One region of the Arthrobacter sp. UYEF36 genome, then DNA from elsewhere that is predicted to be linked to it. Evidence: riboswitches for the same ligand, from Rfam matches in the RefSeq annotation. Region 1 holds a riboswitch; each other region holds the start of a gene.

Region 1 (7,601 bases):
GGCCCGCTTTTGTGTGCGCCCCTCCGCCCACGGCAGCGGCGGTCAGGCCCGCCAGCCGTCCGGCCCGGCGCTCCCGGCGGCGTAGTCCTCCAGCGGTGCGCTGTCCCGGGCCCAGGCTTTGAGGACGGGCTCCAGGATCCGCCAGCAGTCCTCCGCGGTGTCGGCACGGACGGAGAGCAGGGGATCGCCGGTCAGGACACCCTCCAGGACCTCCCCGTACGGCAGCAGCTCGGAGGCGCAGAGCTCGGACTTGAGGGTGGCACGGTCCAGGCTGAGGACATCGCCGGGGCCGTTCACATCGACGTCGAATTCCAGCGTGTCCGGACCGAAACCGATCCTCAGCTGGTTGGGGGAGTCCACCCCGGTGAAGCCCTTCGGCAGGTGCGGCACCGGCCGGAACGTCACCACGGCTTCCTTGCGTTTGACGCCCAGGGCCTTGCCGGAGCGCAGGATGAAGGGGACGCCCTGCCAGCGCCAGTTGTCGATCTGCACCTCCACCTCGGCGAGCGTTTCGGTGCCCCGGGCAGGGTCGACGCCGTCCTCCCTGGCGTAATCCGGGACCTTCCGGCCGTCGATCGATCCCGCGGTGTACCGGGCGCGGCGTGTGCTCCTGGCGTAGGGTGCCTTGATGCTGCTGGCCCGCAGCACCGTCGCCACGGCGTCGCGGAGGTCCCGCTCGTCCACTGAGGCCGGCGGTTCGAGCGCCATCAGGGCCATGATCTGCAACAGGTGGCTCTGGATCATGTCGCGGAGGGCGCCGGCGCCGTCGTAGTACCGGGCGCGGCCCTCCAGCGCGAGGTCCTCGTCAAAGACAATCTCGACCTTTTCGATGTGCTCGCGGTTCCATACCGGCTCCAGGAAGGTATTGGCGAAGCGCAGCCCCAGGATGTTCAGCACCGTCGCCTTACCCAGGAAGTGGTCCACCCGGTGGATGTGGTCCTCCGGGACCAGGGCCGACAAGGCGTCGTTCAGGTGCCGGGCGGACGCCTCGCTGGAACCGAACGGCTTCTCCATGACCAGCCGGGTCCCGGCCGGCACCTGGCCGGGGGCCAGGGTCTCGCAGGCCAGCTGGCTGACGCGCGGCGGCAGCGCGAAGTAGATGGCGACGGGCCCCTCCAGCCGGGCCAGCAGGCCGGCCAGCTGCCCGTCGGCCGTGACATCGAGCTGGTGGTAGGCGGTGGTTTCGCGGATCCGCTTCAGCTCCTGCCGGCCGTAGGCCTCGGCCTGGGAGTTGGCGTCGGCGAAGGACTCGTCGATGCGCTCCAGCCACTGGCCGGGGGTCCACGCATCCGAGCCGGCGCCCACCAGGGTCAGGCCGTCGGCGCGTCCCCGGGACACGAGCCGGGCCAGCCCCGGCAGCAGCAGCCTGCCGGTGAGGTCGCCCGAGGCGCCGAGGATGAGCAGGGTTTTTACGGTTGTTTGGCTGGTCACCTAAGCCAGCATGCCATCTTGAAGGCGGGTCTTGGTACCCTAGATAGTCGAGTCCCGTTGTCGAGGCAGTTCGTTCCGGCGAACATCAGTCGCGACGCTGGCGTGCCGGACCGGCCGCCATCTGTAGATCCACTGAAAGAAGTGCACGGCGCGTGTTCAATTCACTCTCTGACCGGTTGACAGCAACCTTCAAGAATCTCCGTGGCAAGGGCCGCCTGACCGAGGCGGACGTTGACGCCACAGTCCGCGAGATCCGGCGTGCCCTCCTGGACGCCGACGTCGCCGTGCCCGTGGTCCGCGAGTTCACCGGCCGCGTGCGCGAGCGCGCCCTCGGCGCCGAAGTCTCCGCCGCCCTGAACCCCGGCCAGCAGATCGTGAAGATCGTCAATGAGGAGCTCGTCGAGATCCTCGGCGGCGAGACCCGCCGGATCCGCCTCGCCAAGTCCGGGCCGACCATCATCATGCTTGCCGGCCTCCAGGGCGCCGGCAAGACCACCCTGGCCGGCAAGCTCTCCAAGTACCTTAAGGCGCAGGGCCACAGCCCCCTCCTGGTGGCCTGCGACCTGCAGCGTCCCAACGCCGTGACCCAGCTTCAGGTGGTCGGCAAGCGCGCCGGCGTGCCCGTTTTCGCCCCGCACCCGGGAGCCACCTCCACCGAACTTGAGCACCCGGCCGGCGACCCGGTCTCGGTCGCCCGGGCCGGCGTCGAGGAAGCCCGCCGCACGTTGCACGACGTCGTGATCGTCGACACCGCCGGCCGGACCGGCGTGGATGCCGAGATGATGGAACAGGCGCGCCAGATCCGCCGCGCCATCGTTCCCAACGAAGTGCTGTTCGTGGTCGACGCCATGATCGGCCAGGACGCCGTCAACACGGCCATGGCTTTCGACGAGGGCGTCAACTTCACCGGCATCGTGCTCTCCAAGCTCGACGGCGACGCCCGCGGCGGCGCCGCGCTCTCCGTCTCCTCCGTCACGGGCAAGCCCGTGATGTTCGCGTCCACCGGTGAAGGACTGGACGACTTCGAACTCTTCCACCCGGACCGTATGGCCTCGCGCATCCTCGACCTTGGTGACGTGCTCACCCTGATTGAGCAGGCGGAGAAGTCCTGGGACAAGGACGAGGCTGCCCGGATGGCGAAGAAGTTCGCCGACCAGGAAGACTTCACCCTGGATGACTTCCTCGCCCAGATGCAGCAGATCCGCAACATGGGTTCCATGAAGAAGATGCTGATGATGATGCCCGGGGCGCAGAACATCCGGCAGCAGCTCGAGCAGTTCGACGAGCGTGAGATCGACCGCGTCGAGGCGATCGTGCGTTCCATGACGCCGCATGAACGCGTCGCCCCGAAAATCATCAACGGTTCCCGCCGGGCCCGGATTGCCCGCGGCTCCGGTGTGCACGTCTCCGAGGTCAACGGCCTGCTGGAGCGTTTCGCCCAGGCCCAGAAGATGATGAAGAAGATGGCTGCCGGCGGCGGCATGCCCGGAATGCCGGGGATGCCCGGCATGGGCGGCGGAGGGGCCCGCAAGGGTGCCAAGAGCGCACCCAAGAAGAAGGCCCGCTCCGGCAACCCGGCCAAGGCCGCCCAGGAGCTTAAGGATGCCCAGGCCCGGCGGGCCGAGGGCGCCAAGGCCCTTCCGACCGGTGCCGCGTTCGGCCAGCAGGGCGGCGACTTCGATCCCTCCCAGCTGAACCTGCCCAAGGGCTTCGACAAGTTCCTCGGCGGCGGCAAATAGGCCCTGCCGGCCCAGATGTCGCCGGCCCGTTGCCGGGCCGGTGTCATAGGGTTAGATCATGTTCAAGCAGCGCGTAGTCTTCGTCCACGGGGCGGGCAGCTTCGGTGCTGCGGCGTGGCCGAAACAGCACGGGATGGCGCTGAACTACGACGCGCTGTTCCTGCGCCGGCACGGGTATGACCCCGTTGCGGAACCGCTGGAAACCGACTTCGCCGCCGACGCCGCCATCGTCCTCCGTGCCCTGGCCGACGACGGCCGCGGCGAGGCCGGCGGCCACGTCGTCGCGCACTCACAGGGAGCCATCTCCGCGATGCTGGCCGCCGTCGAACGGCCGGACCTGGTGCATTCGCTGACCCTCGTGGAACCGGCCTGCCTCTCGCTCACCGCGGAACTGCCGGCGACGGCGGCGCACCGTGCCTTGATGCAGCCGCTCTTCGAGGTCCGCCACCACCTCAGCGATGAGGATTTCCACCGCGAATTCGTCCGCCGGGTGTTCGCCGCCCATACCCCGGCCCAAGCGACCCTTGGCGCCCCCAGCCCGGAAGACCAGCGGGAGGCGCGCCGCCTGCGCCTGCAGGTTCCGCCCTGGGAGGCCCCGCTGCAGATTGTCCCCGGCGTCCCCACTTTGGTCCTGACCGGCGGCTGGGAGCCGCTGTATGAGGAGATCGCGGGCTACCTGCGTGAGACCGGCGCCCTGCACCGCACCGCGGCGGGCGGGCACCGGCCGCAGGACTCAGCAGAGGGGAACCGGCTCATCCGGGCGTTCATCGCCGGCGTCGGCCGGCAGCAGCACGCCCACGCCTCCTAGCCGCCGGGGCCGCCCACGGCAGGCGCCGGCAGGTAGACCTTTCCGCCCGAGGCGATGAATTCGTTGCTCTTTTCCCGCATCCCGGCTGCCAGCACGGACTGCGGGTCCGCGGAACCGTATTCGTCCCGGATGTCCTGGCTGATCCGCATGGAGCAGAACCTGGGCCCGCACATCGAGCAGAAATGTGCCGTCTTGGCCGGCTCCGCGGGGAGCGTCTCATCGTGGAACGCCTCGGCCGTCACCGGGTCCAGGGACAGCGCGAACTGGTCCCGCCAGCGGAACTCAAACCGTGCCTTGGACAGGGCATCGTCGCGTTCATGAGCACCGGCGTGGCCCTTGGCCAGATCGGCGGCGTGGGCGGCGATCTTGTAGGTGATCACGCCGGTCTTGACGTCGTCCTTGTTGGGCAGTCCCAGGTGTTCCTTGGGGGTGACGTAGCAAAGCATGGCTGTTCCATGGCGGGCAATCTCGGTGGCGCCGATCGCCGAGGTGATGTGGTCATAGCCGGGGGCAATATCAGTGACCAGCGGACCCAGTGTGTAGAACGGGGCGCCCTTGCAGAGTTCCTGCTGGCGCTCGACGTTTTCCCGGACGAGGTGGAACGGCACATGCCCGGGGCCCTCCACCATGACCTGGACATCCAAATCCCAGGCCCGCTGCGTGAGCTCGGCCAGGGTGTCCAGCTCGGCGAACTGCGCCGCGTCGTTGGCATCCGCCGTCGAGCCGGGCCGCAGCCCGTCACCGAGGGAGAACGCGACGTCGTAGCGGGCGAAGATCCTGCACAGCTCATCGAAGTGGGTGTAGAGGAAGTTCTCCTGGTGGTGGGCCAGGCACCAGCCGGCCATGATCGCTCCGCCGCGGGACACGATGCCGGTGACCCGGTTGGCCGTCAGCGGCACATAGCGCAGCAGCACTCCGGCGTGGATGGTCATGTAGTCCACACCCTGCTCGCACTGCTCGACCACGGTGTCCCGGAAAATCTCCCACGTCAGGGCGTTGGCCTCGCCGTTGACCTTTTCCAGTGCCTGGTAGATCGGGACCGTCCCGATGGGCACGGGGGAGTTGCGGATGATCCATTCGCGGGTGGTGTGGATGTCGTCCCCGGTGGAGAGGTCCATAACGGTATCCGCGCCCCAGTGGGTGGCCCATTGGAGCTTGTCGACTTCCTCCGCGATGGAGCTGGTCACGGCCGAGTTGCCGATGTTGGCGTTGATTTTCACCAGGAACGCCTTGCCGATGATCATCGGCTCGGATTCGGGGTGGTTGACGTTGCTGGGGATGATGGCGCGGCCCGCCGCCACCTCGGAGCGGACCAGTTCGACGTCGCAGTTCTCGCGCAGCGCGACGAACCGCATCTCCTGCGTGATCGCCCCGTCCCGCGCGTACCGCATCTGCGTGACCGTCGTGCCGTCGACGGCGCGGCGCGGCACCGGGCGGGCGCCCCTCCACTCGGCCGACGCCGCACCACGGCGGACCGCGGACTTGCCGTCGTCGAGCAGCTCCCGTTCCCGGCCGGCGTAGGGTTCGGTGTCCGCCCTGGCCTCAATCCAGGGGGCACGGAACGGCTCCAGCCCGCGGACCGGTTCACTCCCGGGGCCCGCGGTGCGGTACACGCGGAACGGGGCGTTGGCGGCGCCGCCGGGGGAGTCGGCCAGCGCGATTTCGGTCACCGGGACGCGGATGCCGTGGTCGGCGTCCGTGATGAAAGCCAGGGAGTGGGACTTCAGCGATTGCGTGGTTGTCGCCTGGACAGCCTGACTGCGGACAGGGCTGTGCTGGGTTAATTGGGTATTCACGAAAATACTCACTTCCTTCGCCGGCATTACCCGGACAGGTTCAACGGTCGCAGGCTGCATCAGCCCGATCTCAGCCCCTGCAAGGGCACCCGTGTGGTCGTAGACGAAGCTACCACAGGCCGTCCGGAGGGCCGCCGCGTGTGACGCCGCCCGGTCAGGCCGAGGCTTAGGCTTGAAGCCATGACCAGCATCATCGAGTTCACCGGCCCCATTCTCACCGCGGCGGACCAGGAACGCCGCGGGCTCTGGTCGGTGGACGGGTTGCTGACCTTCGACCGTCCGGCCGCCGCACCGGACCTCGTGCTGGACGGCTGGGTCATCCCCGGGCTCGTCGACGCGCACTGCCACATCGGCCTCGGCCCCGGCGGGGACGTGACCGGGCAGCAGGCGGAGCAACAGGCCCGGGCGGACCGCGACGCCGGCACCCTGCTGGTCCGCGACGCCGGCGCCGTGCACGACACCCGCTGGCTCCAGCGGCGCGCCGACCTGCCGCGCATCATCCGTGCAGGCCGGCATATCGCCAGGACGCGGCGTTACCTGCGGGGCTTCGCCGTCGAGGTTGAACCCGATGGCCTGGTCGAGGCCGTGCGCAAGCAGGCGCGCGCCGGCGACGGCTGGGTGAAGCTCGTGGGGGACTGGATCGACCGCGACGCCGGCGACCTGGCCGCGAGCTTCCCGGCCGGAACGCTGAAAGACGCCGTCGCTGCCGCCCACGATGAGGGCGCCCGCGTGACGGCACACTGCTTCGCCGAGGACACCCTCGATGACATGCTCGACGCCGGGACCGACTGCATCGAGCACGCCACGGGCCTGCTCCCCAGGCACCTGCCGCGGTTCGTCGAACAGGGCGTGCCGATCGTGCCCACGCTCATCAACATCGCCACGTTCCCGGACATCGCCGCGCAGGCCCAGGCGAAGTTCCCCCGGTACGCGGCGCACATGCGCTCCCTGTGGGAGCGCCGGGCGGAACGCGTCCTGGCAGCCTTCGAGGCCGGCGTTACGATCTACGCCGGGACGGACGCCGGCAGCGTCATCCAACACGGGCGCATCGTTGACGAACTCCAGGCGCTGCACGCGGCCGGGCTCCCCGCCGCGGCGGCCCTCGGCGCCGGCGCCTGGGCCGCCAGGGAGTGGCTCGGGGCGGACGGGATCACCGACGGCGCCAGCGCCGATGTCCTGGTCTGCGCCGAGGATCCGCGCCGCAACCTGGCCACCCTCCAGAACCTCAAGGGCATCGTGCTGCGCGGAGAACTGGTCCGCTAGAACCTTCGCGCTCCATTAGGAATAAATTGAAGCTTCAAGTAATTTATATCTATGAAGGGTCATCGACGGACGGTGGCCGCCGAAGCATCGGAGCGATCACATGACTGCAGAAACCAGCACCCAGGATCTTCTTCCCGCCGAACTCGCCATGGGCACCGTGATGCTCAAGGTCGGCGACATGAAGCTTATGACGGACTACTACCAGCGCGCCCTCGGCCTCGACGTCGTGGCCGAGCAGGACGGCGGGCTCTACCTCGGACGCAAGCGGAAGCCGCTGGTCCACCTGGCACCGGCCCCCGGGCTGAACCTGCCCGCCCGCGGCGAGGCAGGTCTCTTCCACACGGCGCTGCTGTTTGAGGACCAGTCCTCGCTGGCAGCCACCGTCGCCAGTGCGGCACAGTTCGAGCCGCAGTCCTTTACCGGCAGCGCCGACCACCTCGTCAGCGAGGCCTTCTATTTCAATGACCCCGAAGGCAACGGCATCGAGCTCTACTGGGACCGGCCCCGCGACGCCTGGTCCTGGGACGGCAAGAACGTGGTGATGGACAGCCTGGCCCTGCCCCC
Region 2 (7,601 bases), 420 kb from region 1:
AACAGCAAGGAAAGAAGGCCCACAGTGGTTCATCAGGCACCGGTTGAGCGGGGTCATGCCGGAAAGTCACCGGACGTCCCGGCACGCAGCGGACAGCGATCGGCGCGGCTACCCCGCGATGAGCGCCGGGCACAGCTGCTCGCGGCGGCCCAGGAAGTGTTCGTTGCCAACGGCTACCACGGGGCCGCGATGGACGAAATAGCCGAGACCGCCCACGTCAGCAAGCCGGTGCTGTACCAGCACTTCCCGTCCAAACGCGAGCTGTATATGGCCCTGCTGGACAGCCAGCTGAGCAAACTGATCGGGCTGCTGCTCGGGGCCCTGAATTCCACTACGGACAACGATGAGCGCGTCCAGGCGGTCATGCGGGCCTACTTCCGCTTCATCGCCAGCGACGACCAGGCCCACCGCCTCGTTTTCGAATCCGACCTCGTCAATGACGCCGATGTCAGTGCACGGCTGGAAGCCTTCAACAAAACCTTCGCCGACGCCGTCGCCCGGGTCATCGCCGAGGACACCAAGCTGCCCGAACTGGAATCCCAGCTGCTGGGCCGCGGTCTCGCCGGAATGGCTCAGGTCAGCGCCCGGTACTGGCTGGAAACCGACGGGAATCTTGACCTCGATGTGGCCAGCGATCTCATCTACCGTTTAGCTTGGCGCGGAATCTCCCGCTTCCCCAAGGAAACCTAGACTACAAATAGAGATAACACCGAAGAGACGAACTTTGATTGGCTGGGAGGCCTTGCTGTGGAAGTAAAGATCGGCATACAGAACATCGGCCGCGAAATTGTCCTGGAATCGGCCCAAGAGGCCGACGCCGTTGCCAAAGTGGTAGGCGAGGCCATCGCGAAGGGCACGGAGCTGCGCCTGACCGACGAAAAGGGCCGCCAGATCATCATTCCCGCGAACGTCCTGGGCTATGTTGAAATCGGCGCCGAGGAAACACGCCGCGTCGGTTTCGGCGCGCTCTAACCACCAGCCCCACCTGCGCGCCGGCAGCACCGCTGCCGGCCGGTCCCCCGATCCGCAAGGAGTCCCGACGTGCTTTCCCTGATTGTGGTCGCCCTGGTAACCGTGGCCGCGGGCTTTGTGGTGTGGGCCAACGACAAGCGCCACGCCAAGTACGGCATCGCCGTGCCGGCCGGGGTATCACTAACCGTCGGGATGCTGAGCTGGATCGCCTTCATGGCCGCCGGGCTCGGCTACCAGCCGGGGCTGACCTGGATTCCATGGGTGCTGCCCATGGTCCTGGGCGCCGCCGCCTCCGTGGCGGCCGTGCTGTACCTCGGCAAAACCCGCACCAGCCGCGACACCGCCCGGCTCACCGCCATCCTGCGCTACTAGCCCGCCGGGCAGCGGGCCGGTTGCCGGAGCTCATGCCTCCGGCACACCGGCTCCGTGGCCGGCTTCGGTGCACAGGCACAGCTGGTTTCCCTGCGCATCCGTGACCACCACCCAGTTGGGTGCGTGGTCACGGTTCATTAACGCCCCGGCGGCCGCAGTTTTCGCCAGCACGGGCCCCGACTCGGCCCTGCTTCGGTGAATATCCAGGTGCACCCGGTTGGGGCTGGGAGTGGATGTCTCCTGGAACCAGAGCGTAGGGCCACGCCCGAACGGGTCCACCAGGTCATTCGCGCCGCCCCGGCGGTAGCCGAGGGCCACCCGCCAGACCTCCGCGATGGCGGCCGGATCCTCGGAGTCGATGGCCACCTCCACAGTCCGGTACAGGCCCGGTTCCGCGGTGGCGCCGACTCCGGCTGCTGCCGCACCGGCGGCAGCTGCGGCCGCGACGTCCCGCCGTGTGACCTCGTCCCCGGCGTCGTGGGAGCTGTAACGCAGGAAGACCCGGTTGTAGCGCCAATCCAGGTCCGGGTGGTGGTTCTGCTCCTCGGCCAAGCGTCCGACGGCGGCAATCAGCTCCAGCGCCGCGGCCGCCGTCGGTGCCTTGTAGGCCGTGACGAGACCACCGAGCCGGTATCTCCAGTCCGGCAGCTCTGCCAGGGCGGCGTCGACCTGGCTCTCGTTGAGGATGTCGTCGGGGGTTGCCATGGCGGGCTCCTTTGCTGCGTCGGGCCGGGCCTTCCGCTGCATGGCCCCGACCGCAGGGTGTGCGGGCTGGGCTGGTCCGGCCCTAGAGGAATTCGGCCCGGCCCTCCATTGCCGAGGACGCCAGAGCGTGCTCCCGGCGCGGGATCCTGCCGGCCCTTTTGGCCAGCCTACCGGCGATCACCGCGTGCTTGAAGGCCTCCCCCATCAGCACCGGATTCTGCGCGCGGGTCACGGCCGTGGCCAGCAGCACGGCGTCGCAGCCAAGCTCCATGGCCAGGGCGGCGTCGGAGGCGGTGCCGATCCCGGCGTCCAGGACCACGGGCACGGAGGCCCGCGAAACGATCAGCTCGATGTTGTGCGGATTCAGGATGCCCAGGCCGGTACCGATCGGCGCGCCCAGGGGCATCACCGCGGCGGCGCCAAGGTTTTCCAGCCGCAGGGCCAGCACCGGGTCGTCATTGGTGTAGGCAAAGACCTTGAACCCGCGGCCCACGAGCAGTTCGGTGGCCTCGACGAGTTCCACGGCATCCGGCAGCAGGGTGTGCTCGTCCGCTATGACTTCCAGCTTCACCCAGTCCGTTTCGAGGGCTTCGCGGGCCAGTTCGGCCGTCAGCACGGCGTCCTTGGCGGTGAAGCAGCCCGCGGTATTGGGCAGCACCCGGATGTTGTGGTCCAGCAGCAGCTGGAACAGCGACCCGGCTTCCGCGGGCGAGTAGCGCCGCATCGCGACGGTGGTCAGCTCGGTGCCGGAGGCCAGCAGCGCGGCCCCCAGACCGTCCAGGCTCGGCGCCCCGCCGGTGCCCATGATCAGCCGCGACCCCAGCTGCACGCCGTCGACCGTAAAGGGATCTGTCGCCGCCGGTGAGACCGCTTGGACCGTGACCCGTGTGGTTTCCGCCATGTTGCTCATCCTCCCTGTACCGCCGTGACCAGCTCGATGTCGTCGCCGTCGGCGAGCGCGGTGCCGTGCCATTGGCTGCGGGGAACCACCTCCGCGTTGCGGGCCACGGCGACCCCAAGTTTGCCGCCGTCCGCAGATTGGCCGTTCGGGGCCAGCGACCGGCCGGTGACCTGGCTGACGAGGGTGCTGACCGAGGCGCCGTCGGCGAGCGAGTGCTCTGTTCCGTTCAGTCTGATGCGCATACCGTTTCCTTGCTGTGCTCAGGGGTGGTGTCGAGGTGGGTGGTGTCCCGGTGGGCTGTTTCCGGCGGTCCGGTGACCGGCGTGCCGGTGGCGAATCTGTCAGGCCGGAAGTGCGCCCAGCGGGGGTCCGCGACGCCGTCCAGCAGTTGCCGGCAGATCTCCGCGGCAGCGGGGGTAAGCAGGATGCCGTGCCGGAAGAACCCGGTGGCGATGATGAGCCCCGCAACGTCCCCGTGCTGCGGATCAGCGACCCGGCCCAGCAGCGGCGCATTGTCCGGGGTCCCGGGCCGGGCCCGCGCCGTGGCCTCGAGCAGTTCCAGTTCGGCGACGGCGGGGACCAGCTGCTGCGCGTCGCGCAGCAGCTGGTAGACGCCGCCCGCGGACACGGCGCCGCCGGAGGGGTTGCCGCCAGCCGCGTTGCCGCCAGAGGGGTTGCCGCCAGCAGCGTTACCGCCAGCCGGGTTGCCGCGGTCCGAGGCTTCCGTCTGGCTGTCGGATCCGAGGTCATCTTCCCGCTGGGTGGCTCCGATCACCACGGTGCCGTCCTGCCGGGGAACGAGGTAGACCGGCACCCCACGGACCAGTCCCCGCACCGTTGAGGTCAGCAGCGGCCGCAGTTTTTCCGGCACCCGGAGCCGGAGGATGTCGCCGTGGACCGGCCGCAGCGGCAACCGGAGTCCGGCGGGCAGGCCCTTGAGTGCGGCGGCGCCCAGGCCGTTGGCCACAATGGTTTCTTTGGCCCGGACCGTACCGCCGCCGACCAAGCTGGCACCCGCCACCCGTCCGTCCGCCCAGAGCAGCCCGGAAGCGCGCCGGCTGATGATCCGGCAGCGGCTGTCGGCGGCCAGGAGCCCGCCGATCCGGGCGAGCAGGCGGCGGGGGTCCACCTGGTGGTCGGCGGGAATGTCGAAAGCGCAGGAGATGCCCGGGCTCAGGAGCGGCTCACGCAGTCGCGCCTCGCGGACGGTCAGCGGCTCGACAGCGAGGCCGTACGCCTGCTGGACGGCGCGCAGGTCCGCGAGCGCCCGGCGGTCGGCGGCGTCGGCCCCGACGGCGAGGGTCGGCGTCGTGAGGTAACCCGTGCCGGTGTCCGTCCCGGCACGCCCGGCTCCACCATCCGCTCCGGCGTCCAGTCCGGCGGCGAAAGCCGGCCAAAGGCGGGAGGATTCCAGCATGAGTTCGAGGAGGGCTTCCTCCTGGTAGTGCAGTTCACTCACCGGGGCGAGCATGCCGGCGGCCGCCCAGCTGGCGCCGCTTCCGGGGGCGTCGTCGATCAGGGCGACCGACCGGCCCGAGAGTCGCGCTACCCAGGCGATCCCGTGGCCGACGACTCCGCCGCCGATCACGGCAACGTCGTAACATTCCGGGGTTTGGGCGTCATCGGCCAGCGCTGCTTTAGGTCCCGCGGGCGTGCCGCGGGCGGATGTGGGGCACATGAAGGATTCCTTCCCTACGCCGGTACTAACCGGATCAGGTCAAGCGGTCGGCTCTGACGCCCTCTCAGCCCGCCCGCGCCGGACGCCTGTGGCGTGATCGGCTGCGGCGGGCTCCCGCGGTATTCGCCCAGTTTAGAGGAACTAGGCTGAAAGCATGAGCCAGGATGCCGCCCACGCCACTGCCCGCCTTTACCTCTGCACCGGGGCCCGCCAGGACCGGGGCGACTTTGCGGACTTCGTGGACGCGGCCTTTGCCGGCGGCGTTGACATCATCCAGCTGCGCGACAAGTCCCTGGAGGCAGCCGAGGAGCTGGAACTCCTGGAGGTTTTGCACCAGGCGGCCCGCCGACACGACCGTCTCTGGGCCGTCAACGACCGGGCGGACCTCGCCTCGCTCTCCGGGGCGCCGGTGTTCCACATCGGGCAAAAGGACATCCCCCTCGGGGCTGCCCGGGACTTCCTGGGCGAGGACACCGCGATCGGGCTCTCCACCCACAGCCCGGACCAGGTGGACACAGCCATTGCCGCCTCCACCGGCCCCCATGGCCTGGACTACTTCTGTGCCGGGCCGGTGTGGGCCACACCCACCAAGCCGGGGCGCGCCGCCGTCGGACTTGACCTGGTGCGCTACGCGGCCGACGCGACCCGCCGGGCATCGGCCCTGGTCGATGGCGAAGTCGAGCGCGAAGTCGCGGGCGAGGTGCCGTGGTTCGCGATCGGCGGCATTGACCTTGGAAATGTGGAGCAGGTGGTGGAGGCGGGCGCGCGGAGAATCGTGGTGGTCCGCGCCATCACCGAAGCCGACAATCCCGCGGACGCTGCCCGGGCCCTGCTCGCGGCACTCGACGCCGCGGAGAACTGAGCGAGGGAAACTGAAGCCGGTCCGGGCCGTCCGTTCAGCCGGCCAGGCCGAGCTCGGTCATCCGGCGTGAGTGGTTCGCCGCCAGTCCCCCCATCAACTCGCGGACCAGTTCCTTGGACCGGTCCTCGTCCGCGCCGATCAGGCCCCCGATGAAGGCGTGCTCAAAACTCACCCGCTGCGCCTGGGTCAGTGCTTCCCCGAGCAGCCGCCTCGCCCACAGCGCCAGCCGCGAGGCGAGCCGTGGGTCGTCGGCAAGGGCTGTCTTGATCCGCTCCCGCAGCACCGCCGTCGATCCCCCATCGGACTGGATCTGCTCCACCAGGGGCCGGGTTCCGGCGTCGACGTAGCGGGAAATGGCGCGGTAGAAATCGACGGAGAGGGTGTCTATGACGTACGCCTTCATCAGGCATTCGTACCAGTCCGCCGGCCGGGTGCGTTCGTGGAAGTGGTCCACGGACGGTTGGAACGGCAGCATGGCGGCCTCCGCGTCCAAGCCCATGGCGTCGAGTTTGGCGCTCACCAGCTCATAGTGCTGGAACTCGATCACGGCGAGCCGGCCGAGCACCGCACGGTCGTGCAGGGTGGGTGAATACCGTGCATCGGAGGAGAGTCGTTCGAAGGCGGAAAGCTCGCCGTAGGCCATCACGCCGAGCAGATCCATCAGGAAGCTGTTGTAACGGGCAGGATCGGCCGGGGATGTGCTCATGATCCAAGACTAATGGCGTAAATGAAGCTAATCTGATTTTCGTGTCCCATCATCGCTTGACCCCCAGTGTCCACCAGCAGAAGAACCAACTGGCCGAGGCGCTCAACGCGCTGCGCACGACGCTGGAGCTGCCGGGCCCCTTCCCTGAGGACGCACTCCGGGAAGCCAAGGAGGCAGTCGCCGGGCATGAGCTGCCGGAGCTGGACTTCACGCACATCGCGTTTGTGACCATCGATCCGGCGTCCTCCACCGACCTGGACCAGGCCCTCTTCATTGACCGTTCCGGTGAGGGCTATAAGGTCTTCTACGCGATCGCCGACGTCCCCTCCTTCGTGGCCCCTGGCGGGGCCCTCGACGCGGAAACCCGCCGCCGCGGCCAGACCTTCTACACTCCGGACGGCCGGATTCCACTGCATCCGGAAATCATCAGCGAAGAAGCCGGCAGCCTGCTGGCCGGCCAGCACTGCGCTGCGTTTGTCTGGGAATTCGAGCTGGATGCCGCGGCCGAGGTGTCCGCGGTGCTGGTCCGCCGTGCAACCGTCCGCAGCCAGGCGAAGCTCAACTACCGCGGGGTGCAGGCCGAGCTCGACGCCGGCACCGCCGCGCCCGTGCTGCAGCTGCTCAAGGAAGTCGGGATAAAGCGGGTTGAGCTGGAACGGCTCCGCGGCGGCGCCAGCCTGAACATGCCGGAACAGGAAATCGAACAGCTGCCCGACGGCGGCTACCGGATCGCCGCCGCGCCGCCGCTGCCCGTGGAGGACTGGAACGCCCAGATCTCCCTGATGACGGGGATGGCCGCCGCGGAGATCATGCTGGCGGGCAAGGTCGGCATCCTGCGCACCATGCCGGCCCCGGATGAGGCCTCGCTGGCGCATTTCCACCGCCAGACCCGCGCCCTGGGCAAGCCCTGGGACGGCGAAGTCAGCTACGGCGAGTACCTGCGCACCCTCGATCCGACGGACCCCAGGCAGCTGGCGATCGTGCACTCGGCCGGCATGCTATTCCGCGGCGCCGGTTACACCCCCTTCGACGGGACCGTGCCCGAGGCCGCCACCCAGGCCGCCATCGGCGCTGCCTATGCCCACTCCACCGCCCCGCTGCGCCGGCTGATCGACCGGTTCGTCCTGGTGATCTGCGAGGCGCTGAGCAACGGCGCGGCTGTCCCGGACTGGGCCCGGGAGGCCCTTCCCTCCCTTCCGTCGATCATGGCGACCTCGGACCAACTGGCCGCCAAACTGGAGCGGCTCTCCCTCGATACCGTCGAGGCGGCGCTCCTGGTGAACCACGTCGGGCAGGAGTTCGACGCCGTCGTCATTTCCGGTTCCAAACCCGCCGGGAACGGAAAGAACAGGAACGGGAAAAACGCGAACGGAAAGAACGGCAACGGAGGAGGCGGCACCAAGCC
Region 3 (7,601 bases), on a different contig from region 1:
GTGCCATTATCGAGTTCTGGCTGCCGGTCTTCGGCGACATCAAATTCGTCACCTCCACGATCTTCGACATCGGCGTGTACATAGTCGTCGTCGGCCTGGTGCTGGACGTGCTGCGCAGCCTCGGCGCCGAAATCGACGAACACTTCGAGGAACACCCGGCGGTACAGGCCGGCGGGCAGGCCGACGGGCAGGATACTGCCGGGGTTCCCGCCGAGACCACAGCCAGGGGGAAAGTATGAGCGTCAACCTGACCCTGCTGACGGTCATGGGTGCCCTCTACGCGTGCGGCATCTACCTGATCCTGGAACGCAGCCTGACACGGGTCCTGCTGGGCCTGATGCTTCTCGCGAACGCCACCAACCTGCTGATCCTCGCCACCGGCGGCTACGCCGGCCTGGCGCCGTTGTACAGCAAGGACACCGCCGCCGGGGAGTACAACGATCCGCTGCCGCAGGCCCTGATCCTCACCTCGATCGTGATTTCTTTCGCGGTGACGGCGTTTATGCTCGGCATCATCTACCGGACCTGGGTGCTGGCCCGGGAGGATGAGATCCAGGACGACGCCGAGGACCGCCGCGTCGCGAAAACTCCCAGCTTCGACGTCGAGGACGACTCCGTGATCCCGGTGGAGACCTCCGAGTTCCCGCTGACCATGATCGGCTCCGACGGCCGATCCGTGTCTGACGTTCCCGACGGCGCCGAGGCCACGGTCAAGGTCGCCGACCGCAAGCTGGACGCCGGGGAAGCGGCCTCGGAAGAACAGCCCGGATCCCTGAATGTTGCCCCACCCAAGGAAGGAGGCGGACAGTGAACATTGCCAGTTTCGCCCCGCTCGCCGTCCTCCTTCCCATCCTCGGCGCTGCCCTGACCTTCCTGCTGATCCGGCACTCACGGGCTCAACGGACCGTGAGCATTGCGCTGCTCTCCCTGACGCTGCTGCTGGAGTGCTGGCTGCTGGCCTCCGTCTGGGACGGCGGAACGTCGGCGGTCAACCTCGGCGGCTGGCTCCCGCCGTGGGGCATCGTGATGGTGGTGGACCAGTTCTCCTCGCTGATGCTGGTGGTCTCCTCCTCCGTGAGCCTCGCCGTGCTGATCTACGCCACCGGGCAGGGCATGGCCGACGGCGACCGGGACGCGCCGGTGTCGATCTTCCACCCCACCTACCTGATCCTGGTGGCCGGGGTGTCCAACGCCTTCCTCTCCGGGGACCTGTTCAACCTGTATGTCGGGTTCGAGATCCTCCTGACCGCCAGCTACGTGCTGATGACCCTCGGCGGGACCGGGCCGCGGATCCGGGCCGGCGTGACCTACGTGGTGGTCTCCGTGGTGTCCTCTGTGCTCTTCCTGATCGCGATCGCGATGATCTATGGGGCCACCGGCACCATCAACATGGCCGACCTCGCCGTCAAACTCGCCGACCTGGACCAGGGCACGCAGAACCTGCTGCACGTGATGCTGCTGGTGGCGTTCGGCATCAAAGCGGCCGTGTTCCCGCTGTCCTTCTGGCTCCCGGACTCCTACCCGACGGCACCCGCCCCGGTCACGGCGGTGTTCGCCGGCCTGCTCACCAAGGTGGGCGTCTACGCGATCGTCCGCACCGAAACACTGCTGTTCCCGGGCGACACGTTCAATACCCCGCTGATGGTCGCGGCCCTGCTGACCATGATCGTGGGGATCCTGGGCGCCCTGGCCCAGAGCGACATCAAACGTCTCCTGTCCTTCACCCTGGTCAGCCACATCGGCTACATGGTGTTCGGCCTCGCGATGTCCTCGGTGGCCGGGCTGGGCGCCGCCGTCTTCTACGTGGCGCACCACATCACCATCCAGACCAGCCTGTTCCTGGTGACCGGCCTGATTGAACGCCGCGGCGGCAGTTCCTCGATGGACCGCGTCGCCGGGCTCGCGAAGCTGTCCCCGGTGCTGGCGGTGCTGTTCTTCGTCCCGGCCATGAACCTGGCCGGCATCCCGCCGTTCTCCGGCTTCCTGGGCAAGCTGGGGCTGCTGCAGGCCGGTGTCCAGCTGGGAACCCCGCTGGCTTACGCCCTCGTGATCGGCGGGGTGCTGACCAGCCTGCTGACCCTGCTGGCCATCGCCCGCGTCTGGAACCGCGCCTTCTGGCGCAAGCCCGAGGACGCCGAACACCCCGATCCGGTGCTGCTGTCCGCCCCCGAGGATTCGGCCACGGGGGACCGGGCCGGCAAGACCAACGTCACCCTGTTGCCGCGGACCATGGTGGGCTCCACTCTGGGCCTGGTCATCTTCGGCGTCGGGCTGACCGTTTTCGCCGGTCCGCTGTACAAGGTGGCGGACCAGTCCGCCGTGGACATGCTGGACCGGACCTCGTACATCCAGGCGGTCCTCGGCGAGGAAACCCAGGTGCCCGCGATCGCCCAGCCCGAGCCGCCGGTGGTGTCCAAATGAGCCGGAAACGGATCTCGCTGCGGCAGGAACTCCCGCTGCTGGTATGGCTCGTGATTGTCTGGGGTGCCCTCTGGCGGGACTTCAGCCCCGGGAACCTGCTCTTCGGCGCCCTCATCGCCGTCCTGGTGGCCCGGCTGTTCTACCTGCCGCCGGTGGAACTCGGCGGGCGCTTCAACGTGCTCCGGGCGGTTCCGTTCGCCCTGATGTTCCTGGCGAAAGTGGCGGCAGCGAGCTTCCAGGTCCTGTATCTGGCCGTGGCCAAAGGCCCCAAGGTGATCAGCGCCGTCGTCGCCGTCCCGCTCCGGAGCCACTCCGACCTGCTGGTCACCGCGACCGGCCACATCACCGCGCTGATCCCCGGCTCGCTGGTGGTGGAGGTGGACCGCTCCACGTCCACGCTCTATATCCACGGCATCAACATCCGCAACGCCGCAGACGTCGCGCAGCTGCGCAGGCACGTTCGCGACACGGAGGCCGGACTGATCAGGATCATGGGAACCAAAGCCGAACTGTCCGCGCTCAACCGGGAGGTGGCGCCATGATGCAGCTGGTCCTGACCGTCACCGCCGTGGTGCTTTCCCTGGCCGCCGGAGGCGCAATTATCCGGATCGCGCGGGGCCCGTCACTGCTGGACCGGGTGCTCGCCGCGGACGTGCTGCTGGCCATCGTGGGCGCCGCCTTGTGCATCGACATGGCTGCGAACCGGCACCTGAACAACCTCATGCTGCTGGTGGCGGTGTCCCTCATCGGGTTCGTCGGCTCCGTCACGGTCGCCCGCTTCGTTGCCGACCGTCGGGAGAAGACCCGTGAATCCTGAGACATTTTCTGCCGATACCGTGATTGACGCCGTCTCGGCGGTCTTTATGGTGATCGGCGCCCTGATGTCCCTCGCCGCGGCGGTGGGCCTGCTCCGCTTCCCGGACCTCATGACCCGCATGCACGCAGCCACCAAGCCGCAGGTGCTGGGGCTGTTCCTGCTGCTCTTCGCGCTGGGCCTGCAAATGCGCACCTGGTGGGTGTGGCCGGTGCTGGTGGTGGCGTGGATCTTCCAGCTGCTCACCGTGCCGGTGTCCGCGCATATGGTCGGACGGGCCGGTTACCGGACAAAGCACCTGCACCCGGAGCTGCTCAGCACGGACGAACTGGAGGCAGTGGTGCAGCAGGCGGCCGGCAAACGCGGTTTTACCGACGACGACGGCGGCGCGGCCACCGACGGGCGCTGAGGGCTAGACGACGCGCCTTAAACCAGGTCCTGGGACTTGGCGAAGCGCGTAATCGCGCGCTGGGTGCCGCGGTTGGCGAGGACCTGGATGATCGCGCTGACAGACGCCGAGATCAGCGCGAAGGTCAGGGCTGACCGAAGCGTGGTGGGCACGTCGTCGTCGTGGCCCTTGGGCGGCTTGTTGCCCGTGGATTTCTCCCAGACGGTGTCAACGAGCTTGGTGCCGACAAAGCCGGCGAGCAGGCTGATGCCGGTGCCGAGCAGCTTGATGAAGATGTTCATTCTTCGGACTCCTTGTGGGAGGAAACAGGGCTTCCCCTAGCCTAGCGTTCCTGGCCAGGCGGTTCAGCCAGGGACGCGGGACCGCCGCCGGGGGCCGGGACCAACGCCCCTGTCGGGCGGGTCGGGCCCGGACCTACCTTCAAACATGGACCAGCCCAAAACCCGGCCGCGTGGCCACCCCGCGCCTCAGGCCACCCCATCGTCCGACGGCCAGACCTGGCGGCGGCTCTATTTCTGGGCCGGCATCTCCTCGGTGCTTTTCGTGGCGCTGCTGATTCTCGCCCTGGTCCTGGACTTCGCCGCCCCGCCGCCGGTCCACGGAGGCGCCGAGACGCTGGAATTCATCGCGCGGAACAAGGGGATCTACGTCGCCGAACAGCTGTTGTGGATCGTGCCGAACGTCCTGCCGGTGCTGGTGTTCGTGGCGCTTTTCCTGGCCCTGGCCCCACTCGATAAGAGCCTGGCCCTGCTGGCCGCCGTGACCGGTGCCCTGTCGTGGGGGCTGATCCTCGCCGTCCCGGTCACCAGCAGGGGCTCCCTGGTGCTCGCCTACCTCAGCGATCGATACGCGGCCGCGCCCGACGACGCCGCCAGGCTCCGCTACGCGACCGCCGCCGAGGCCATCGTGGCCGAGAACAACACCCCCGCCGCCGTCGGCGTTCTGTCGGCGCTCGGCATCCTGCTGATCTCCGTCGTCATGCTGAAGGGTGTGCTGCCACGGGCCCTCGCGTGGCTGGGGATCGTCACCGGCGGACTGGGCAGCATTGCGGAGGCGCTCCGGCACGCGGTGCCGGAGTCCTACTGGGGTTACGGGGTGCTGATGTGGGTCTGGTTCGTGGCGGTAGGGGTTGCGCTGATCCGGCTGGCGGCGCTGACACCCCGGGGCAGGGGCAGGAGCAGCAGGCTAGCCTGACGTCCCGGAGCGGCCGAGGATTTCCGACAAGGCTTCGACCACGAGGTCGTGATCGGCTTTCTGCGGCAACCCCGACACTGTGACCGTGGCGACCATACCGGTTCCGCGCAGATAGATGGGGAAAGCACCACCATGCGCGGCGAACTCCATCTCGTCGAACCAGTCGTTGTCCTCGATCCTCCGCCCGGCCGCCCGGGCCCGAAGACCGACCAGCAGCGACGGGACTTCGTACCGCACGGCAGTACGCTGTTTGGCCCGGATCCAGCGCTCGTTGTCCGGAGTGGCGCCCTCCAGTGCCGCGTGGAAAAGCACCTGCTCACCCTTGGTGATGTCGATGGCGATCGGATGGGAGCGCTGCCGGCCAAGTTCAACCAGGAGAAGTCCGAGGTCCAGGGCGTCGTCTTTGCTGAATGACCGGAACTGCAACTCATCCATTTCGGCCAGGATGCGGCCGATGAGCGCCGCCAGGGATCCGTGCGGCTGCGGTTCTGCCGAGTCCGGGTCGTAGCCGGGGGAAGACACTGATGAGTTGGTCAAATGATTCAGCTTCCGTTGGTTAGCCGCCGTTGGTGGCCTGCGGACCGCGGCGTCCGGAGTTCCGATGCTGTGCCGACTCTACCAAGCCGGCCGTTGCCGGTCACCGGGGCCGAAGCCGGCGGATTGTGACGGACGGCCCCGGAAAACAACCCGCCACGGGTGTAAACTGGGCCACGCCCACAAGGGCGATATTTACATACGACAGGGGAGCGCCGCCGTCGGGCATCACCGGAGGAATCCGGGGAACCACAGGTGGGCGCTGAGAGTGCGGACAGCCGCAGACCCTCGAACCTGATCCGGTTAGTACCGGCGCAAGGGAGTCGAGTTCTCAGAGTGCGCGGGGCGGCGGCGGAAGCTGCGGGACCCGGGTCACTCTCCCCTCCTGTTCCTCAGGAGGACGATATGACTGACACATCAGCCAAGCACGAACCCGCCGGGCACGAACCTGCCGGGCACGAATCTGCCACCACGCCCGCCCGACGCAGCCATAACTGGCGTGTGGTGGACATTGTGGTGGCCGCGTTGATCGCGGTGGCCGGCGGCGTGATTTTCTGGGCCTGGTCCCAGGGCGCCAACCTCATTTCCGCCCCCGTGAACGCGTTCTACCCGCCGCTCACCGGGCTTTACGCCGGCGGCTGGATGATCCCCGCGGTGCTGGGCATGCTCATCATCCGCAAACCGGGCGCCGCGCTGTTCTGCGAAGCCGTGGCCGCCACCGGCGAGCTGATCATGGGCTCGCAGTACGGCACCACGGTGCTCATCTCCGGCCTGTTGCAGGGCCTTGGCGCCGAACTGGTCTTCGCCGCCTTTATGTACAGGAAGTTCAACCTGCCGGTGTCCCTGCTGGCCGGTGCCGGGGCGGGCCTGTTCTGCGGTCTGAACGATTCATTCATGCCCTGGGGCTGGAACATCGCCTACGCCGGCGGCGACAAGCTCGCGTACATCATTTTCACTGCCATCTCCGGCGCCGTGATCGCCGGCGGGCTGTCCTGGCTCGCCACCCGCGGCCTGGCCAGGACCGGGGTGCTGAGTTCCTTTGCCTCCCGCAAGGCAGCCGCGGAGCCGGTCTTCTCCTGACGTCCGCACACTGATCATGACAACCTCCGATACAGTCCGCCCGGCCGCAATCACCGCCCGTGGCTGGGGCTGGCGGCACGCCGGCCGGTCCCGGCCCGCCGTCAGCGGCCTGGACCTGGACATCCGGCCCGGGGAGCGCGTGCTGCTGCTGGGACCCTCGGGTGCCGGCAAATCCACGCTGCTCCACGCCCTGGCCGGTGTGCTCGGTGACAGCGCCGCGGGCAGCACTGAGCGCGCGCCTGCCGCGGCGGCGGACCCCGAGGACGCGGACGAGGCCGGCAGCCTGCTGATCGACGGCGCCCCGCCGCGGGCCCGGCGCGGCCGGGCCGGGCTGATGCAGCAGGACCCGGAGACCCAGGTGGTGCTCTCGCGCCTCGGCGACGATGTCGCCTTCGGCGCGGAAAACCTCTCCGTGCCCCCGGCGGATATCTGGTCACGGGTAGCGGAAGCGCTGGACGACGTCGGGCTGGGACGGCTGCCGCTGGACCACCCGACGTCTGCGCTTTCCGGCGGGCAGAAGCAGCGCCTGGCGCTCGCCGGCATCCTGGCGATGCGCCCCGGGCTGATCCTGCTCGACGAACCGACCGCCAACCTGGATCCTGCCGGCGTCCTGGAAGTCCGCGACGCCGTCGGCCGCTGCCTGGAGAAGACCGGAGCCACCCTGGTGGTGGTGGAGCACCGGGTTTCGGTCTGGAAGGACCTTGTGGACCGGATTGTGGTGCTGCAGCCGGGATCGGCCACTGACTCCGCCGTGTTGATCGACGGGCCGCCGGACCAGGTCCTGGCGCAGGCACGGGACATGCTTACCGCGGCGGGCGTCTGGGTGCCGGGCTACGTGCCGCCGACCCGGGCGCGCGGCGGTGCGCGGGATGCCGGCGCGTCCGGCGCGCCGGGAGGGAACGCAGCCGGCGCCAGCACCGCGGGGCGGCTCCTGCTGGCCGCGGAAAGCCTGGCCGTGTCGCGCGAACGGCCGCGCCGGGCCGGTCTCCGCGGCGGTTTCCGGCCCATCCCGCCGAAACCCGTGCAGTCCGGCATCACGGCCCAGGTCCGGGCCGGGGAGGCCCTGACCATCACCGGCCCCAACGGCTCCGGGAAGTCCACCTTCGCCCTCACGCTCGCCGGCCTGCTCGCGCCCGTGTCCGGCACGGT
Region 4 (7,601 bases), on a different contig from region 1:
TCCTTCGGGTCGGGTGCTGCTAGCCCGATTCTATCGCCGGAGGCTGGATGAAGTCCGGGAAGCGTCGTGCTGTCCCCGGTGATTCGGTCCACGGTGCGGTCCGGATGCCTCGCTTACGCCTGATTTGGCGGGTCCTGTGAGACAATGATCGTGGCTGGAACCCGATCCACATCCGGATTCCGGTCCGGCGACTTTGTTCCCAAGACCGCCAATGATGAGCAGGGAGCCACGGATCCTCTGATCCCGGCTGTCCCGCAATGCCATTGGACGGCACCTGGTTGTGACGTGTAGATCAACGGGTTTCAGAACAATTCCGCCGGCCCTCCAGGGCTGCCGCACCCCACTGCCGGTGCGAACCTGAGGGTATCCAATTGACTTCTGTCAATGCCTGCGGGTGTTGACAAATATTTGCCCCAACGGGTGCCGGATGTGGCGGCACGTCAGGGGCAGGAGTGTCGCCAGATATGGATAATGACCAGGTTGTAACGGTTAATGACAACGCCCTCGGCGCCGACGATTCAGCAGAAGCCGCAGCTGTGGCAACGCCGCCGAAGCGGCCCGTCCGGACCCGCCGCAAGGCCCTTCCGAAGAAGGAAGCCCCCGCGGACGCAGCAGGCGCTCCCGAGGACGCAGCAGTCGCAGCAGTTCCCGCCCTGGATGCAGCCGACGCAGTCCCCGCACAGGTGACTGACGCGGCCGAGGCTCCGGCCGCCGAAGCCAAGGCCAAAGCACCCGCCCGGCGTTCCCGCGCCCGCAAGGTCGCCGAACCCCTCCCGGCCTTCGCTGATGACGCCGACACCCCGGCAGCAGAGGCTGCCGCCGCCCCGGCCGCCGAGGCCGCTGCAGCTCCGGCAGAGAAGCCGGTCCGGCGCCGCGCCAGCCGCGCCAAGGCCGCTGCCCCCGCCGTGGAAGCCCCCGCCGCCCCGGCCCCGGCAGGCGAATCCGTCAACGAGACTCCGGCCGCGGAGGAAACCGTTGTCCCCCCGGAGGCAGCATCCGTCGTCTCCGCCCCCGTCAAGGCACCCGCCGCAGCCCCTGTGGCAGCGGAAGAAACGCCGGCCGAAGCACCCTCCTCCGCCGCCGCCTCGCTTTTCCTTGAGCCGGGAGCGGTCACCTCGATGATCTTCCAGGCACCCGACCTGGCCGCCGCCGTGCGCCCGGCCCCGGCGGCCGCCGCTGTGGCAGAAGCTGACGAAGAAGAGGGCGAGGAAGGTGAAGGCGAGGACGCCGGAAGCCGCCGCCGCCGCCGCAGCCGCGGGCGCCGTGGACGCAGCAGCCGCGGATCCGACAGCGAGGCCGGTGCCGAAAGCGAATCTGAAGACGCCGAAGAAGAAGCAGAAGAGGGCGCCGAGGGGCAGCTCGAAGACGGCGTGACCTCGCGCCGCCGCCGCCGCCGCCGCCGTGGTGACCAGGACCTGGAACTGACCGGCGGGGACGACAACGATCCGCCCAACACGGTGACCCGCGTCCGTGCACCCCGTGCAGCCACCGAGGCGCCCGTCAACAACCGCGTCACGTCCCTCAAGGGTTCCACCCGGCTTGAAGCGAAGAAGCAGCGCCGCCGCGAATCCCGCGACACCGGCCGCCGCCGCACCGTCATCACCGAGGCCGAGTTCCTGGCCAGGCGCGAATCGGTCGACCGCCAGATGATCGTCCGCCAGCGCGATGACAGAATCCAGATCGGCGTCCTCGAGGACGGCGTCCTGGCCGAACACTTCGTGTCAAAGACCCAGCAGGATTCCCTGATCGGCAACGTTTACCTGGGCAAGGTCCAGAATGTGCTGCCGTCCATGGAAGCAGCCTTCGTCGACATTGGACGCGGCCGCAACGCCGTGCTCTACGCCGGTGAAGTCAACTGGGAATCCGTCAACCTCGAGGGCAAGCAGCGCCGGATCGAAAACGCGCTGAAATCCGGCGACTCCGTGCTGGTCCAGGTCACCAAGGACCCGGTCGGGCACAAGGGCGCCCGCCTCACGAGCCAGATCTCGCTGCCCGGCCGCTACCTCGTGTACGTCCCCGGCGGTTCCATGACCGGAATCTCCCGCAAGCTGCCCGACGTCGAACGCAACCGCCTGAAGCGGATCCTCAAGGACCGCCTGCCGGAAGATGCGGGCGTCATTGTCCGCACCGCCGCCGAGGGTGCGTCCGAGGAAGAGCTCACGCACGACATCAACCGCCTCCGCGCCCAGTGGGAAGGAATCGAGGGACAGTCGACCTCGACCAAGATCCTCGCCCCCGAACTGCTCTACGGCGAACCCGACCTGACCATCAAGGTGGTCCGTGACGTCTTCAATGAGGACTTCTCCAAGCTGATCGTCTCCGGCGAGGAAGCCTGGGACACCATCGAGGCCTACGTCACCTACGTCGCGCCGGATCTCGTGGGCCGGCTGGAGAAGTGGACCAAGGACACGGACATCTTCGCCGCGTGGCGCATCGACGAGCAGATCCACAAGGCCCTGGACCGCAAGGTCTTCCTGCCCTCCGGCGGCTCCCTCGTGATCGACCGCACCGAAGCCATGACCGTGGTGGACGTCAACACCGGCAAATTCACCGGCAGCGGCGGCAACCTCGAAGAAACTGTCACCAAGAACAACCTCGAAGCAGCCGAGGAAGTCGTCCGGCAGCTCCGGCTCCGCGACATCGGCGGCATCATCGTGATCGACTTCATCGACATGGTGCTCGAATCGAACCGCGACCTCGTGCTGCGCCGCATGGTGGAGTGCCTGGGACGGGACCGGACCAAGCACCAGGTCGCCGAGGTAACCTCGCTGGGCCTCGTGCAGATGACGCGCAAGCGGATGGGCACCGGGCTGCTGGAAGTCTTCGGCGAACAGTGCGAAACCTGCGCCGGCCGGGGCATCGTCACCCACGATGAGCCGGTGGAGCACCGCCGCGCCAACGTCGTGGCGGCCGAGCACCACGTTCCGCGCACTGAGCACCAGCCCGCCGCCGCGCGGACCGAACGCAAGGGCCGCCGCCGCGGCAGGGGCGGCCAGGGCACGGACGAGCAGTCCGCCCCGGCAGCAGTCCACGCCGAGCCCACCGAGGCCGAGCGCCACGCCAAGGCCGAGACCACGCGCGCGGCGCTGGCGAACATCGCGGCCGCGGCGCACGCCGCCCACCTGCATGACGGGGAAGCGGCCACCGCTGCCGACGCCGGGACCCGCCAGGCCGCCCTCAAGGCAGCCGTCGAGCTGGCCGCCACGGAGGAAGCTGCCGGACGTCCCGCCGCCGTGCTGACGTTCGGCGGCGAGCAGGTCGCCCTGCCGTTCGTGGAACACGGAGACGAGTCCAGTGCGCCTGCGCTCACCCTGGACCTCCTGACCGAGGCCTTCGCCCACCTGGGTGAAGCCGAGGCACCGGCAGCCGAGGCACCGGCAGCCACGGCCCCGACAGCCACGGCCCCGACAGCCACGGCTCCGGCCGCGCAGGAACCGGCCGCGCAGGAACCGGCTCTGCAGGAAACGGCTGCGCCGTCCGTGAATGCGCCGGCAACGAAGGCTCCGGCAGCCCGGACCGCAACGGCCGCTCCGGCGCGCACGGGCGGAACCGGACCGGGACGCGCCCAGGCGCCGGGTTCCCAGACCGAAGCGGAAGCCGAGGCCGGCACCTCCCGGGCACGCCGTGGACGCCGCAACCGCAGCGCCAGCCGCGCCCAGGGTGCAGCCAACGAGACCTCGGTGGAACAACGCCAGGAAACCCGGCAGGCCGCCGCCATTTCGGTGCATGAGGCCAAGGTCCCGGCGGCCACCACGCCGGCGGCCAGGCCTGCCGCGAGCGAACCGATCATCCTCGGAGTCGGGGTTCCGGCCTCGGAGCTCTAGCACCGGAACAGTTCAGCAGGGCCGCGGGTGCGGTCCGGACGGCGTAGCAATACGACCAGGTCCGGGCCGCACCCGCGACTTCGTTAAGGGATACGGCTAGGCTGGAAACCTGACACGGGGTGCCGCGCATCGAGCCGGCTGAGATCCAGACCCGTTGAACCTGTCCGGTTAGCACCGGCGAAGGGATGTCTCTCTTGACCACCACCTCTACGTTTCTTCCGTGTGTCCCTGCCCCCTCGGCACCCCGGATCCCGCGGGTGCTCGCGATCGCCGGATCCGACCCCTCCGGCGGCGCCGGGATCCAGGCCGACCTCAAAAGCATCGCCGCGCACGGCGGCTACGGCATGGCGGCCATCACCGCCCTGACCGCGCAGAACACCCGCGGCGTCAGCGCCGTCCATGTCCCGCCGGCAGCGTTCCTCACAGCACAGCTGGACGCCGTCAGCCAGGACATCGACATCGACGCCGTCAAAATCGGGATGCTGGGGGATGCTGCCGTGATCGACGCCGTCCGCAGCTGGCTGGAGAAGGTCCGGCCCGCCGTCGTCGTCCTGGACCCGGTGATGGTGGCGACGAGTGGCGACCGGCTGCTCCAGGCGTCCGCCGAGACGGCGTTGCTGGCGCTGCTGCCGTACGCGGACCTGATCACCCCCAACCTCGCCGAACTCGCCCTCCTGCTCGACGAGCCCGTCGCCGGAAACTGGGCTGTGGCGCTGCAACAGGGCAAACGGCTCGCCGCGCAGACCGGGGCGACGGTCCTGGTGAAGGGCGGCCACCTCGACGGCGGCGGCTGCCCGGATGCGCTGGTCAACACCGGAGGACTGCTGGCCCAGGACGTCGTTGTGGTGCCGGGGGAGCGGGTGCCCACCCGCAACAGCCACGGCACCGGATGCTCGTTGTCCTCGGCGATGGCGACCGTGCAGGCCAGAATCATGGGACAAGCCGGGCCGGGGGACTGGGAGACCGCGCTCCGCGAGGTCAAGCCCTGGCTGCAGGAGGCCCTGCGCACCTCGGCGGACCTCGACGTCGGAACCGGCAACGGCCCGGTCCATCATTTCCACCACGTCCAGCAGCACACCCAGGACCATGGCAGGACCGGCCGCGTCCCGGCCGCGGGGACCTTCGCCGCCGCGCTCCGGGAAGCGGCCACCGGGGACCTGGCGGCGATCTATGGACTGGACTTCATCAAGGCCCTGGCCGTCGGGTCGCTGCCGGAGAAGGAGTTTGCCTACTACCTCGCCCAGGACGCCCTGTACCTGAACGGCTACTCCCGCGTCCTGGCCCGCGCCGCGGCGATCGCGCCCACAGAGGCCGAGCAGCTCTTCTGGGCCCGTTCCGCACAGAACTGCCTCGAAGTCGAGTCGGAGCTGCACCGCACCTGGCTGGGCACCCGTTCGGCGGGTGTGACGCTGGGACCGGTCACCAAGTCCTACGTGGACCATCTGCTGGCTGCCTCGGTCTCCGGCAGCTACGGGGTGCTGGTGGCCGCTGTACTGCCGTGCTTCTGGCTCTACGCCGAGGTCGGGGAGACCCTGCACGCGCAGTTCCTCGCCGCCGGCGCCCCGGACGCGCATCCCTATGCGGCGTGGCTGCGCACCTACGCGGATGAGGCGTTCGCCGCCGCCACCCGGCAGGCGGTCGCCTATGCCGACGCAGCGGCAAGAGCGGCCTCGGAGAGCGAACGGCAGGCCATGATGACGGCGTTCCGGCAGTCCGCCCGGTACGAGGTCGATTTCTTCGACGCGCCGCGGCTGCACGCCTGAGCCCGGGAGCCGGACGGAGCCTGTACGATAGGTGGGCACGGTTCCGGAAGTCGTTGCGGCAACACCCTGTCCATACAGAGTGGCGCCTACCACGTACCTCCCTTCGGAACCAGCCTCATTTGCGGCCGAAGGCAAAATTAGCGTAGTCTGGATCTTCGGTGCTTACGCCAACACTTGGGTTATGACCTTGAGGACGCTCCACTTGATTTCGAGTGCGATTGTCCACGGGATAGCTCATGGGTCCCCCCGGGGAACCCACCGGCGTAGAGGCACAGCGTGAGCCGGACCAAAAACTTTGGACCCAGGTTCCGCACGCAAATCTAGTAATAAACGTCGAGAGAAGTGAGTTCCCCAGTGGTGTACGCGATTGTCCGCGCAGGCGGCCGCCAAGAGAAGGTTTCCGTTGGAGACTTCGTTACCCTGAACCGCGTCCCCGGTGGAGCCGGCAGCACCTTTGAGTTGCCCGCACTGCTCCTGGTAGACGGTGACAAGGTCACGTCTGCAGCTTCGGACCTGGCCAAGGTAAAGGTTACGGCTGAGATCCTTGAGGACCTTCGCGGTCCCAAGATCGTCATCCAGAAGTTCAAGAACAAGACCGGTTACAAGAAGCGCCAGGGTCACCGTCAGGAATTGACCAAGGTCAAGATCACCGGTATCAAGTAACTACTCGTTACTGTTCAGGTTTTCAGCAGATTCCCCAGAATTTTAAGGCAGGCATTTCCAAATGGCACATAAAAAAGGCGCGAGTTCCACTCGCAACGGTCGTGACTCGAACGCCCAGTACCTCGGCGTCAAGCGCTTCGGCGGCCAGGTAGTTTCCGCAGGCGAGATCATCGTCCGCCAGCGTGGCACCCACTTCCACCCGGGCGCCGGCGTTGGCCGTGGCGGCGACGACACCCTGTTCGCCCTGACCCCCGGCGCCGTCGAGTTCGGCACCCGCCGCGGTCGTCGCGTTGTGAACATCGTGGCTGCAGCAGCTGCAGAGTAACAACAAGTCTTAAGTCGGTGGGGCGGACCATTAGGTCCGCTCCACCGGTGTTTTAACCGCATTACAATCATCTTGGGAGTCTTTGGACACCCGGGGAACAGCACTGAGGAGATCCACGTGGCTAGCTTTGTAGACCGGGTAGTACTGCACGTATCCGGCGGTACCGGCGGCCACGGCTGTGTCTCCGTTCACCGCGAGAAGTTCAAGCCGCTCGGCGGTCCCGACGGCGGCAACGGCGGCAACGGCGGCGACGTCATCCTGCGCGTCGACCCCCAGACCACCACCCTGCTTGACTACCACCACGCCCCGCACCGCCACGCCACCAACGGCGGCCCCGGCATGGGCGACTGGCGCGCCGGCAAACACGGCGAGACCCTGATCCTCCCGGTCCCCGAGGGCACTGTGGTCAAGTCCAAGGACGGCACGGTCCTCGCGGACCTCGTCGGCGAAGGCATGGAATACATCGCGGCCGCCGGCGGCATCGGCGGCCTGGGCAATGCCTCGCTCTCCTCGCAGAAGCGCCGCGCCCCCGGCTTCGCGCTGCTCGGCATCGAAGGCGAATCCAGCGACGTCGTCCTGGAACTGAAATCCATCGCCGACATCGCCCTCGTCGGCTTCCCCTCCGCCGGGAAGTCCAGCCTGATCGCCGCCATGTCCGCCGCGCGGCCCAAGATCGCCGATTACCCGTTCACCACCCTGATCCCGAACCTCGGTGTGGTCCAGGCCGGCGATGTCCGCTTCACCATCGCCGACGTGCCGGGACTCATCGAAGGCGCCAGCGAAGGCAAGGGCCTCGGCCACCACTTCCTGCGCCACGTCGAGCGCTGCGCCGCCCTGGTGCACGTCCTGGACTGCGGCACGCTCGAATCGGACCGCGACCCGCTCTCGGACCTCGCCGTCATCGAAGCCGAGCTGGAAAAATACGCCGTGGACATGAGTTTCGCCGGTTCCGACGGTGAAGTGGTCCCGCTGAACCACCGCCCCAGGCTGATCGCCCTGAACAAGGTGGACCTGCCCGACGGCAAG

The links. A riboswitch is a leader RNA that binds a small molecule or an ion and turns the genes downstream of it on or off. The one in region 1 is predicted to bind thiamine pyrophosphate.
Region 2: another riboswitch for thiamine pyrophosphate. It lies ahead of ABIB29_RS02060 (FAD-dependent oxidoreductase); the one in region 1 lies ahead of thiC (phosphomethylpyrimidine synthase ThiC).
Region 3: another riboswitch for thiamine pyrophosphate. It lies ahead of ABIB29_RS14885 (ECF transporter S component); the one in region 1 lies ahead of thiC (phosphomethylpyrimidine synthase ThiC).
Region 4: another riboswitch for thiamine pyrophosphate. It lies ahead of ABIB29_RS06365 (bifunctional hydroxymethylpyrimidine kinase/phosphomethylpyrimidine kinase); the one in region 1 lies ahead of thiC (phosphomethylpyrimidine synthase ThiC).

Annotation. Positions count from the first base shown of each region.
Region 1 covers NZ_JBEPOX010000001.1:844,785-852,385, forward strand. The annotation lists gene ABIB29_RS03900 (glucose-6-phosphate dehydrogenase) at 43-1,431, opposite strand; gene ffh (signal recognition particle protein) at 1,584-3,170, shown strand; gene ABIB29_RS03910 (alpha/beta fold hydrolase) at 3,229-3,978, shown strand; gene thiC (phosphomethylpyrimidine synthase ThiC) at 3,975-5,774, opposite strand; TPP riboswitch at 5,770-5,877, opposite strand; gene ABIB29_RS03920 (amidohydrolase family protein) at 5,955-7,037, shown strand; gene ABIB29_RS03925 (VOC family protein) at 7,138-7,601, shown strand, end outside.
Region 2 covers NZ_JBEPOX010000001.1:422,862-430,462, reverse strand. The annotation lists gene ABIB29_RS02090 (TetR/AcrR family transcriptional regulator) at 25-690, shown strand; gene ABIB29_RS02085 (DUF3107 domain-containing protein) at 748-972, shown strand; gene ABIB29_RS02080 (hypothetical protein) at 1,042-1,344, shown strand; gene ABIB29_RS02075 (4a-hydroxytetrahydrobiopterin dehydratase) at 1,375-2,049, opposite strand; gene ABIB29_RS02070 (thiazole synthase) at 2,132-2,950, opposite strand; gene thiS (sulfur carrier protein ThiS) at 2,956-3,192, opposite strand; gene ABIB29_RS02060 (FAD-dependent oxidoreductase) at 3,177-4,628, opposite strand; TPP riboswitch at 4,622-4,756, opposite strand; gene thiE (thiamine phosphate synthase) at 4,783-5,490, shown strand; gene ABIB29_RS02050 (ferritin-like fold-containing protein) at 5,525-6,196, opposite strand; gene ABIB29_RS02045 (RNB domain-containing ribonuclease) at 6,238-7,601, shown strand, end outside.
Region 3 covers NZ_JBEPOX010000010.1:49,473-57,073, forward strand. The annotation lists gene ABIB29_RS14840 (Na+/H+ antiporter subunit A) at 1-239, shown strand, start outside; gene ABIB29_RS14845 (Na(+)/H(+) antiporter subunit C) at 236-811, shown strand; gene ABIB29_RS14850 (Na+/H+ antiporter subunit D) at 808-2,421, shown strand; gene ABIB29_RS14855 (Na+/H+ antiporter subunit E) at 2,418-2,963, shown strand; gene ABIB29_RS14860 (MrpF/PhaF family protein) at 2,960-3,238, shown strand; gene mnhG (monovalent cation/H(+) antiporter subunit G) at 3,228-3,644, shown strand; gene ABIB29_RS14870 (DUF4235 domain-containing protein) at 3,662-3,925, opposite strand; gene ABIB29_RS14875 (DUF4386 family protein) at 4,071-4,838, shown strand; gene ABIB29_RS14880 (heme-degrading domain-containing protein) at 4,830-5,375, opposite strand; TPP riboswitch at 5,569-5,711, shown strand; gene ABIB29_RS14885 (ECF transporter S component) at 5,778-6,452, shown strand; gene ABIB29_RS14890 (ABC transporter ATP-binding protein) at 6,469-7,601, shown strand, end outside.
Region 4 covers NZ_JBEPOX010000002.1:505,214-512,814, reverse strand. The annotation lists gene ABIB29_RS06370 (Rne/Rng family ribonuclease) at 465-3,824, shown strand; TPP riboswitch at 3,930-4,027, shown strand; gene ABIB29_RS06365 (bifunctional hydroxymethylpyrimidine kinase/phosphomethylpyrimidine kinase) at 4,010-5,587, shown strand; gene rplU (50S ribosomal protein L21) at 5,942-6,250, shown strand; gene rpmA (50S ribosomal protein L27) at 6,312-6,575, shown strand; gene obgE (GTPase ObgE) at 6,693-7,601, shown strand, end outside.